Regions from separate parts of the Lysinibacillus capsici genome, predicted to be linked through region 3. Evidence: a T-box and tRNA genes for the amino acid it is inferred to sense, from the RefSeq annotation. Region 3 holds a T-box; the other regions hold tRNA genes.
The links. A T-box is a leader RNA that pairs with one kind of tRNA and senses whether it is charged. The one in region 3 lies ahead of LCP48_RS16500 (valine--tRNA ligase), so its partner is inferred to be a tRNA-Val.
Positions count from the first base shown of each region.

Region 1: it has a tRNA-Val gene. The T-box ahead of LCP48_RS16500 (valine--tRNA ligase) is inferred to sense a tRNA for this amino acid. The anticodon was not compared.
Region 2: it has a tRNA-Val gene. The T-box ahead of LCP48_RS16500 (valine--tRNA ligase) is inferred to sense a tRNA for this amino acid. The anticodon was not compared.

Region 1 is NZ_CP084108.1:4,525,633-4,528,901, forward strand. Features, by position in the region: gene rocF (arginase) at 1-891, opposite strand, end outside; tRNA gene LCP48_RS22405 (tRNA-Lys) at 1,077-1,149, opposite strand; tRNA gene LCP48_RS22410 (tRNA-Gln) at 1,163-1,237, opposite strand; tRNA gene LCP48_RS22415 (tRNA-Tyr) at 1,252-1,335, opposite strand; tRNA gene LCP48_RS22420 (tRNA-Val) at 1,354-1,429, opposite strand; tRNA gene LCP48_RS22425 (tRNA-Glu) at 1,485-1,559, opposite strand; tRNA gene LCP48_RS22430 (tRNA-Asn) at 1,673-1,749, opposite strand; gene mbcS (acyl-CoA synthetase MbcS) at 2,019-3,269, shown strand, end outside.
Region 2 is NZ_CP084108.1:178,207-181,475, reverse strand. Features, by position in the region: rRNA gene LCP48_RS00945 (16S ribosomal RNA) at 1-519, opposite strand, end outside; tRNA gene LCP48_RS00940 (tRNA-Ala) at 662-737, opposite strand; tRNA gene LCP48_RS00935 (tRNA-Pro) at 758-834, opposite strand; tRNA gene LCP48_RS00930 (tRNA-Arg) at 844-920, opposite strand; tRNA gene LCP48_RS00925 (tRNA-Leu) at 929-1,017, opposite strand; tRNA gene LCP48_RS00920 (tRNA-Gly) at 1,023-1,097, opposite strand; tRNA gene LCP48_RS00915 (tRNA-Leu) at 1,135-1,219, opposite strand; tRNA gene LCP48_RS00910 (tRNA-Lys) at 1,237-1,312, opposite strand; tRNA gene LCP48_RS00905 (tRNA-Thr) at 1,320-1,395, opposite strand; tRNA gene LCP48_RS00900 (tRNA-Val) at 1,399-1,474, opposite strand; rRNA gene rrf (5S ribosomal RNA) at 1,485-1,600, opposite strand; rRNA gene LCP48_RS00890 (23S ribosomal RNA) at 1,716-3,269, opposite strand, start outside.
Region 3 is NZ_CP084108.1:3,348,459-3,351,727, forward strand. Features, by position in the region: gene LCP48_RS16500 (valine--tRNA ligase) at 1-1,976, opposite strand, end outside; T-box leader at 2,059-2,316, opposite strand; gene LCP48_RS16505 (hypothetical protein) at 2,407-2,613, shown strand; gene LCP48_RS16510 (hypothetical protein) at 2,590-3,269, opposite strand, start outside.

The sequences.
Region 1 (3,269 bases), 1.2 Mb from region 3:
ACCAAATAACGAACCCATTAATGCAACAGCCACATTTGCTGTTGTATTCTTTTCATCTAATATAGGATTTACCTCTACAAACTCTGCTGAAGTTACCATGCCTGATTCTTGTAACATTTCCATCGCTAAATGGCTTTCTCGGTACGTAATTCCGCCTGGAACTGGAGTACCCACACCTGGCGTATAAAGTGGATCTAGTCCGTCTAAATCAAGTGATAAATGTAAACCATCTACATTTCGTTCCTTTAAATAAGCAAGTGCATCTTCCATCACACGCGTCATGCCAAGTCGGTCAATTTCATGCATTGTATATACTTTAATTCCTTGTTGACGAATCAATTCACGTTCTCCCGGATCTACTGAACGAGCTCCAATAATAATCACGTTTTCTGGCTTAATTTTTGGAGCATAGTTGCGAATTTGCACTAAACGTTCATGTCCTAGCCCAATACTAACAGCTAACGGCATCCCATGTATATTGCCTGAAGGTGTTGTTTCAGGTGTATTTAAATCTGCATGAGCGTCATACCAGATAACACCGAGATTTTTGTAATGCTCACCTAATCCAGCTAATGTTCCAATAGCAATGCTATGGTCTCCACCAAATACGAGTGGGAATTTCTTTTGTTCCACTACTTCATGCACACTATTTGCTAATGCAGTACTAACATCTACAACTTCCTCTAAATTTAGTAATTTTTCATCCACAGCTCCGTCAGCAAGCTTTTGACTAACACGAATATCCCCTTGATCCTGTACATCGTGTCCGATAGCCTCTAAACGTTCAACAATACCTGCATATCGAATAGCACTTGGTCCCATATCTACCCCACGGCGTGTTTGTCCGTAATCTGTTGGTACTCCAATAATAGAAATATTAAGTTTATTCATGTTTTTATACCCCCTAAAAGTTATAAGATTATTGTAAAGCCTACATACCACTTGGCTCAACTCGACAAAAAGTTGTATATTTATTCATTTATAAATAACATAAAAAAATCTCCTACTGTTTTCAGCAAGAGATTAGTTATCTGTAGTTAATATAACACTTTTGAATAATTTTCATTCTAAAAAAGTGAGCCATGAAGGACTCGAACCTTCGACCCTCTGATTAAAAGTCAGATGCTCTACCAACTGAGCTAATGGCTCATAAAAGAAAAAATGGCTGGGGTACTAGGATTCGAACCTAGGCATGACGGAATCAAAATCCGTTGCCTTACCGCTTGGCTATACCCCAATCATTTATAAAACTGGTGGAGGGGGACGGATTCGAACCGCCGAACCCTAAGGAGCGGATTTACAGTCCGCCGCGTTTAGCCACTTCGCTACCCCTCCGAAATAACACAATAAGAATGGTGGAGGATGACGGGCTCGAACCGCCGACCCTCTGCTTGTAAGGCAGATGCTCTCCCAGCTGAGCTAATCCTCCATAGAAACAGGTGTTATATCACAGTTTATATTCTTTATAAAGCCTATGTTTTAAATGGTGACCCCTACGGGATTCGAACCCGTGTTACCGCCGTGAAAGGGCGGTGTCTTAACCACTTGACCAAGGGGCCAATATTATGTCTCAAACAAGACAAGAATTATAATAACATTTTTCATTAATAATTGCAATGCTTTTCCACAAATTTTTTTATGTATTATAGCATTTGAAAAAAGGACAAAAAAATGGCTCCGAAGGCAGGACTCGAACCTGCGACAACCTGATTAACAGTCAGGTGCTACTACCAACTGAGCTACTTCGGAACAATGCTATTCACTTTGGTTTTAGACAACCTCTTAAGTACATTTATTATTATAGCAAGCATTATAAATAATGCAACACATTTTGTGAAAATTTTTATATTTTTTGTCGAAGTATGCTCTTATATTCGTTTGAAAGCATAATAGTTCTCTATTAATTCTAATATTTCTATTTAACGTACTAAATATTCTTGCTGTATATTATTGTAATTGTTAAAATAAAAATAGTTTTATGAATTTTCTATCAAATTTTCTGGGGGAGGATGTTCAAGATGGTATCAAATGATTTAATTGCACCTGAATTTTATAACATCACAGAGGAATTAGAAAAATTTTCGCAAGATAGTGATCGCCAAGCAATACGTTGGTTAAATACACAACAAGAGAGACGTACAGTTTCTTATGTGGAGCTTAACCAAAAAATGAATCAATACGCAAACGCTTTTACGGAGAAGGGGCTTCAAAAAGGTGATCGTGTATTAGTTATTATTCCTCGACTTCCAGAAGCCTATTTCGTTTTTCTAGGCTGCTTAAAGGCTGGTATCGTACCCATTTCATGTTCAGAGATGCTACGTGCAAGCGATTTAGAATATCGGATGGAACATTCTTCTGCTAGTGCAGTTATTGCTTATGAGGCTTTTACTAGTGAAGTTGATCAAATTGCTTCTTCTGTAGACGCATTGAAAAATAAACTAGTGATCGGTGCTGCGAAAGAAGATTGGACTTCTTTAGATGAATTAGCAAGCAAGCAGCCAGCTACATTTACAGCTGTAGCTACTACACGTGATGACATGGCATTCCTTTCTTATACATCTGGTACAACTGGTAAACCTAAAGGCGTTGTTCATTCACATGGCTGGGGATATGCACATATTAGAACTGCAGCTTCAAAATGGCTTTGTGTACGTCAAGGGGACCTCGTGTGGGCAACAGCTGCTCCTGGTTGGCAAAAGTGGATATGGAGTCCTTTTTTATCCACAATCATGCTCGGCGCTACTGCATTTGTCTATCATGGTGGATTTGATGCAAAAACCTATCTTCAATTAATGCAGGATGAAAAAGTTAATGTTCTATGTTGTACACCGACCGAATACCGGATTATGGCGAAAATCGATAATTTACAAGACTACAATCTATCATCTCTACGAAGTGCCGTTTCTGCTGGTGAACCTTTAAATCGTCCAGTTATCGAAACATTTATGAATCATTTTGGACTAAAAGTACGTGACGGCTATGGACAAACCGAAAACACATTATTAATTGGTACACTCGAAAACACAGAATTACGTCCTGGTTCTATGGGTGTTCCAACTCCAGGTAATATTGTACGTATTATCGACAATGAAGGGAAGGAAGCACCAGTTGGCGAAGTTGGTGATATTGCTGTTCACAAATCTTCACCAGCTTTATTTAAAGAATATTATAAAGAACCAGAGCGCACACAAGCTGCATTTCGTGGGGACTGGTATATTACAGGTGATCAAGCAAAATGTGATGAAGACGGTTACTTCTGGTTTGAAGGT
Region 2 (3,269 bases), 1.5 Mb from region 3:
TTAGCCGTGGCTTTCTAATAAGGTACCGTCAAGGTACAGCCAGTTACTACTGTACTTGTTCTTCCCTTACAACAGAGTTTTACGATCCGAAAACCTTCTTCACTCACGCGGCGTTGCTCCATCAGGCTTTCGCCCATTGTGGAAGATTCCCTACTGCTGCCTCCCGTAGGAGTCTGGGCCGTGTCTCAGTCCCAGTGTGGCCGATCACCCTCTCAGGTCGGCTACGCATCGTCGCCTTGGTGAGCCGTTACCTCACCAACTAGCTAATGCGCCGCGGGCCCATCCTATAGCGACAGCGAGATGCCGTCTTTCAGTCTCTTGCCATGAAGCAAAAGAGATTATTCGGTATTAGCCCCGGTTTCCCGGAGTTATCCCAAACTATAAGGTAGGTTGCCCACGTGTTACTCACCCGTCCGCCGCTAACGTCAAAGGAGCAAGCTCCTTTTCTGTTCGCTCGACTTGCATGTATTAGGCACGCCGCCAGCGTTCGTCCTGAGCCAGGATCAAACTCTCCATAAAAGAAATTTGATTAGCTCAAATTGTTTTGCTGGCATCATGTTTGATGTCCAAAATTGTGTTTCGTTCACTAGTAAAACTAGCTACTTAAAACTTTATTGATTACGTTTTGCTTGTTCAGTTTTCAAGGTTCATGTATTTGAATTGGTGGAGCCTAGCGGGATCGAACCGCTGACCTCCTGCGTGCAAGGCAGGCGCTCTCCCAGCTGAGCTAAGGCCCCGTTTTTTTATTTTTAGGAAATGGTCGGGAAGACAGGATTCGAACCTGCGACCCCTTGGTCCCAAACCAAGTGCTCTACCAAGCTGAGCTACTTCCCGTTGTTCTTATGGCGCGCCCGACAGGAGTCGAACCCATAACCTTCTGATCCGTAGTCAGACGCTCTATCCAATTGAGCTACGGGCGCATTTAAAATGGTGCCGAGGACCGGAATCGAACCGGTACGGTAGTCACCTACCGCAGGATTTTAAGTCCTGTGCGTCTGCCAGTTCCGCCACCCCGGCACATTTGGAGCGGAAGACGAGGTTCGAACTCGCGACCCCCACCTTGGCAAGGTGGTGTTCTACCACTGAACTACTTCCGCATGTGCATAAGCTTTTTTTATCTGGCAATGAAAATAATGGTGCGGGTGAAGGGAGTCGAACCCCCACGCCTTGCGGCGCTAGATCCTAAGTCTAGTGCGTCTGCCAATTCCGCCACACCCGCTTATTATTATTTGAAAATGGTGAGCCATGAAGGACTCGAACCTTCGACCCTCTGATTAAAAGTCAGATGCTCTACCAACTGAGCTAATGGCTCGAAAAAATGGTGCCGGCTATAGGAATCGAACCCACGACCTACTGATTACAAGTCAGTTGCTCTACCTGCTGAGCTAAACCGGCATATGGTGGAGGATGACGGGCTCGAACCGCCGACCCTCTGCTTGTAAGGCAGATGCTCTCCCAGCTGAGCTAATCCTCCTGGGTATTATGCCTAGCGATGTCCTACTCTCACAGGGGGAAGCCCCCAACTACCATCGGCGCTAAAGAGCTTAACTTCCGTGTTCGGTATGGGAACGGGTGTGACCTCTTTGCCATCATCACTAGACTTATTAAAAGACAAGATTTATTATACCATATTTCAGTATAAATACAAGCTTTTTTTAAAGCTTACTTGTTCTTTCAAAACTGGATAAACGGCACATTGAATGTTTCAAACTTTTTTGGTTAAGTCCTCGATCGATTAGTATTCGTCAGCTCCATGTGTCACCACACTTCCACCTCGAACCTATCTACCTCATCGTCTTTGAGGGATCTTACTTACTTGCGTAATGGGAAATCTCATCTTGAGGGGGGCTTCATGCTTAGATGCTTTCAGCACTTATCCCGTCCACACATAGCTACCCAGCGATGCCTTTGGCAAGACAACTGGTACACCAGCGGTGTGTCCATCCCGGTCCTCTCGTACTAAGGACAGCTCCTCTCAAATTTCCTACGCCCACGACGGATAGGGACCGAACTGTCTCACGACGTTCTGAACCCAGCTCGCGTACCGCTTTAATGGGCGAACAGCCCAACCCTTGGGACCGACTACAGCCCCAGGATGCGATGAGCCGACATCGAGGTGCCAAACCTCCCCGTCGATGTGGACTCTTGGGGGAGATAAGCCTGTTATCCCCGGGGTAGCTTTTATCCGTTGAGCGATGGCCCTTCCATGCGGAACCACCGGATCACTAAGCCCGTCTTTCGACCCTGCTCGACTTGTAGGTCTCGCAGTCAAGCTCCCTTGTGCCTTTACACTCTACGAATGATTTCCAACCATTCTGAGGGAACCTTTGGGCGCCTCCGTTACCTTTTAGGAGGCGACCGCCCCAGTCAAACTGTCCGCCTGACACTGTCTCCTGCCCCGCTAAGGGGCATGGGTTAGAATTTCAATACAACCAGGGTAGTATCCCACCGACGCCTCCTTCGAAGCTGGCGCTCCGAGATCTCTGGCTCCTACCTATCCTGTACAAGTTGTACCAAAATTCAATATCAGGCTACAGTAAAGCTCCACGGGGTCTTTCCGTCCTGTCGCGGGTAACCTGCATCTTCACAGGTACTATAATTTCACCGAGTCTCTCGTTGAGACAGTGCCCAGATCGTTACGCCTTTCGTGCGGGTCGGAACTTACCCGACAAGGAATTTCGCTACCTTAGGACCGTTATAGTTACGGCCGCCGTTTACTGGGGCTTCAATTCGCAGCTTCGCTTGCGCTAACCACTCCTCTTAACCTTCCAGCACCGGGCAGGCGTCAGCCCCTATACGTCACCTTACGGTTTTGCAGAGACCTGTGTTTTTGCTAAACAGTCGCCTGGGCCTATTCACTGCGGCTCTCATGCGCTTGCACGCTCAAGAGCACCCCTTCTCCCGAAGTTACGGGGTCATTTTGCCGAGTTCCTTAACGAGAGTTCTCTCGCACACCTTAGGATTCTCTCCTCGACTACCTGTGTCGGTTTGCGGTACGGGCACCTCTCACCTCGATAGAGGCTTTTCTTGGCAGTGTGAAATCAGGAACTTCGTCCATACGGACTCGCCATCACAGCTCAACGTTACAGTGTGCGGATTTGCCTACACACACGCCTTACTGCTTGGACGCGCACAACCAACGGCGCGCTTACCCTATCCTACTGCGTCCCCCCATTTCTCAAACGGTGAGGAGGTGGTACAGGAATATCAACCTGTTGTCCATCGCCTACGCCTATCGGCCTCGGCTTAGGTCCCGACTAACCCTGAGC
Region 3 (3,269 bases):
TAAAGTGGTAATTTTGCCATTTCAATATACCAAGAACAGAAATCATCCCAAATGAAATTGTATAATTCACGGCCAACTTCACCGAATTCATAACGCTCTGCAAGAGAGGTTACGCGTTCAATCGTTTCATTTAAGCGCGTTAAAATCCATTTGTCAGCTACTGATTTTTCACCCGTTAAATCGATCTCATCATATGTCATACCATCCATATTCATAAGCGCAAAACGTGATGCATTCCAAATCTTATTGGCAAAGTTCCATACTGCTTCAACTTTTTCAGTTGTATAGCGTAAATCTTGACCAGGTGATGAACCAGTAGCTAAGAAGTAGCGTAATGAATCTGCACCGTATTGTTCAATGACATCCATTGGATCAACACCATTGCCAAGTGATTTACTCATTTTACGCCCTTCACCATCACGTACTAAACCATGAATTAGCACATCTTTAAATGGACGTTGATCTGTAAACTCAAGGCCTTGGAAAATCATTCGAGAAACCCAGAAGAAAATAATATCATAGCCTGTTACTAATGTATTTGTTGGATAGTAACGTTTATATTCTTCATTTGCTTCATCTGGCCAACCCATAGTAGAAAACGGCCATAGTGCGGAAGAGAACCATGTATCTAGTACATCTTCATCTTGCGTCCAGTTTTCTGCATCTGCTGGGGCTTCTTTACCTACGTATATTTCGCCTGTTTCATTATGGTACCAGGCTGGGATTTGATGGCCCCACCATAATTGACGAGAAATACACCAATCGCGAATATTCTCCATCCAGCGAGAATATGTGTTTTCAAATCGAGCAGGAACAAAGTTTACTTTCCCTTCTTCGTCCTTTTGTAGCTCTAGGGAAGCATCAGCAAGTGGTTGCATTTTAACGAACCATTGTGCTGAAAGATATGGCTCAACAACAGCACCAGAACGTTCAGAGTGTCCTACTGAATGCATATGCTCTTCAATGCGAATTAACACACCTGCTTCTTGTAAATCAGCAACAATTTGCTTACGGCATTCGAAGCGATCCATTCCTTTATATTTGCCCGCAAGATCATTCATAGTGCCGTCTTCATTCATTACTAGAATGCGCTCTAGATTGTGACGATTACCAACTTCAAAGTCGTTCGGATCATGGGCTGGTGTCATTTTTACAACCCCAGTACCAAATTCCATATCAACGTACTCATCAGCAACAATTGGAATTTCGCGACCTACAATCGGTAAAATAACATTTTTACCAATTAAGTGCTGGTAACGCTCATCGTTCGGGTGAACAGCTACTCCAGAGTCACCAAGCATTGTTTCGGGACGTGTTGTAGCAACTTCTACATAGCCTGAGCCATCAGCTAATGGATATTTCATATGATAGAAGGCACCTTGCACATCCTGATAAATTACTTCAATATCAGACAACGCTGTTTTTGCTGCTGGGTCCCAGTTGATAATACGTTCACCACGATAAATTAGGCCTTTTTCATATAATTGAACAAAAACTGTTTTTACCGCATCTGAAAGACCTTTGTCTAATGTAAAACGTTCACGTGTATAATCTAATCCAAGACCAAGCTTTGCCCACTGATCACGAATATGTCCAGCATACTCTTCTTTCCATTCCCATGTTTTTTCAAGGAATTTTTCACGTCCTAAATCATAACGTGTAATATTATCCTCACGCAGCTTGGCTTCTACTTTTGCCTGTGTTGCAATACCCGCATGGTCCATACCTGGCAACCATAGGGCATCATAGCCTTGCATGCGTTTCATACGAATGAGGATATCTTGTAATGTTGTATCCCAAGCATGACCTAGGTGTAATTTACCTGTTACGTTCGGTGGTGGAATAACGATTGAATAGGGCTTTTTCCCACTTTCAGGCTGTGCCTCGAAAAACTTCCCTTGTAACCACCATTCATAGCGACCAGCTTCAATGGACTGTGGGTCATATTTAGTTGGCATTGAAATGTTTTCTGTCATATTGACTCCTCCTATTGTTTGAAAACTGTTGGTAAAGAAATACTATTTATTTTTTTACCCAATAAAAAAAACTCCTCTCGTCTAAAAGGACGAAGGAGTTTTAGTTCGCGGTACCACCTTTAATTCCAGCAGGGTTAAGATAAATGTTAAATGACATATTTTCTCAGCCTATTCTACTGGCTCTCAATTCGGTAACGGTGTTTAACCGGCTTTAACTACTATTAGTTCACTAAAGCTGCTCAAGGGCTACCTTCAATTCCGTACAAATAGAAACTTCTCAGCTACCGTTTCCTCTCTGAAAATGTAGTCAAAATTTACTCTTCCCTATCATAGCATCTGTATTTGATTTTCCTTATTGTACCGCAGGATCGTGTCATTTTTCAAGTGATTTAGTCATCTTTTAGTAAGAGGAAAGTAAAGAGAAAAGGAAGTGACAATTCAAATGCGACGACGCAAGTATAACCCTTGGCTTTTACCACCCTGGCTACGACAAGTTCGTTTTTATTGCAGAACCATTATCGTGCCGATTTGTGCTTTTCAGTTTATCCGTGTCATTATTGTGCCAACATCAGGTGATTTAGTCTTCTTATTACTCCTGCTACTTCTCTGCTATTTACTTTTGAAAGATATCATTTGAAACACGAACTTTAAGCGGTGTATATTCTTCTGTTAGATCCCAAATCATAGAAGGCACTTCATGCCAAGTACTGGATTCACGTACAACAATATGGCTTGAGGATTCTCTTAATATAGCTTTTTGGTCAACTGTTGTAGAATTCTCTTGGCGTGAAGCTGCTGCTACTGCGGCAGGTTGTTTCACTTGAACACTTTCTTCAATTACAGCCAATGTCTCCTCTTGTTCGAAAGCATGTGTTGATAGGTGCGGATTGTCTAACTCATCTTTTTCAACAACAGGTTCATATTCATTGAAAGCACTTGTAACTGTCCACTCAAGCTGACACACCTGATTTGTCAGACTAGGGCGAATATCCTTGACCATTAAATCTTTGACATCGGATTCTTTTGGTAAATCCACATGTAAAGGAACGGCATACTCAAAATAACCAGTATCTCCTTGAATATCAAGGGCATCAATTGTAATTAAATCTTCATTTTCTGCAAATGCTTGCATATCTTGAAAATCAAAGCGAACGTGTGCGGTGATATGATAGATGCCCATAAGTCGCAAAGAATCCTCTAACTGCATTGCCTGCCACTGTGGCTTAATTTGAACAGCTGCTATTTCAGTTGGGCAGCCATATCCAGGAAAACAAAATGTTTCGCGCATATTCC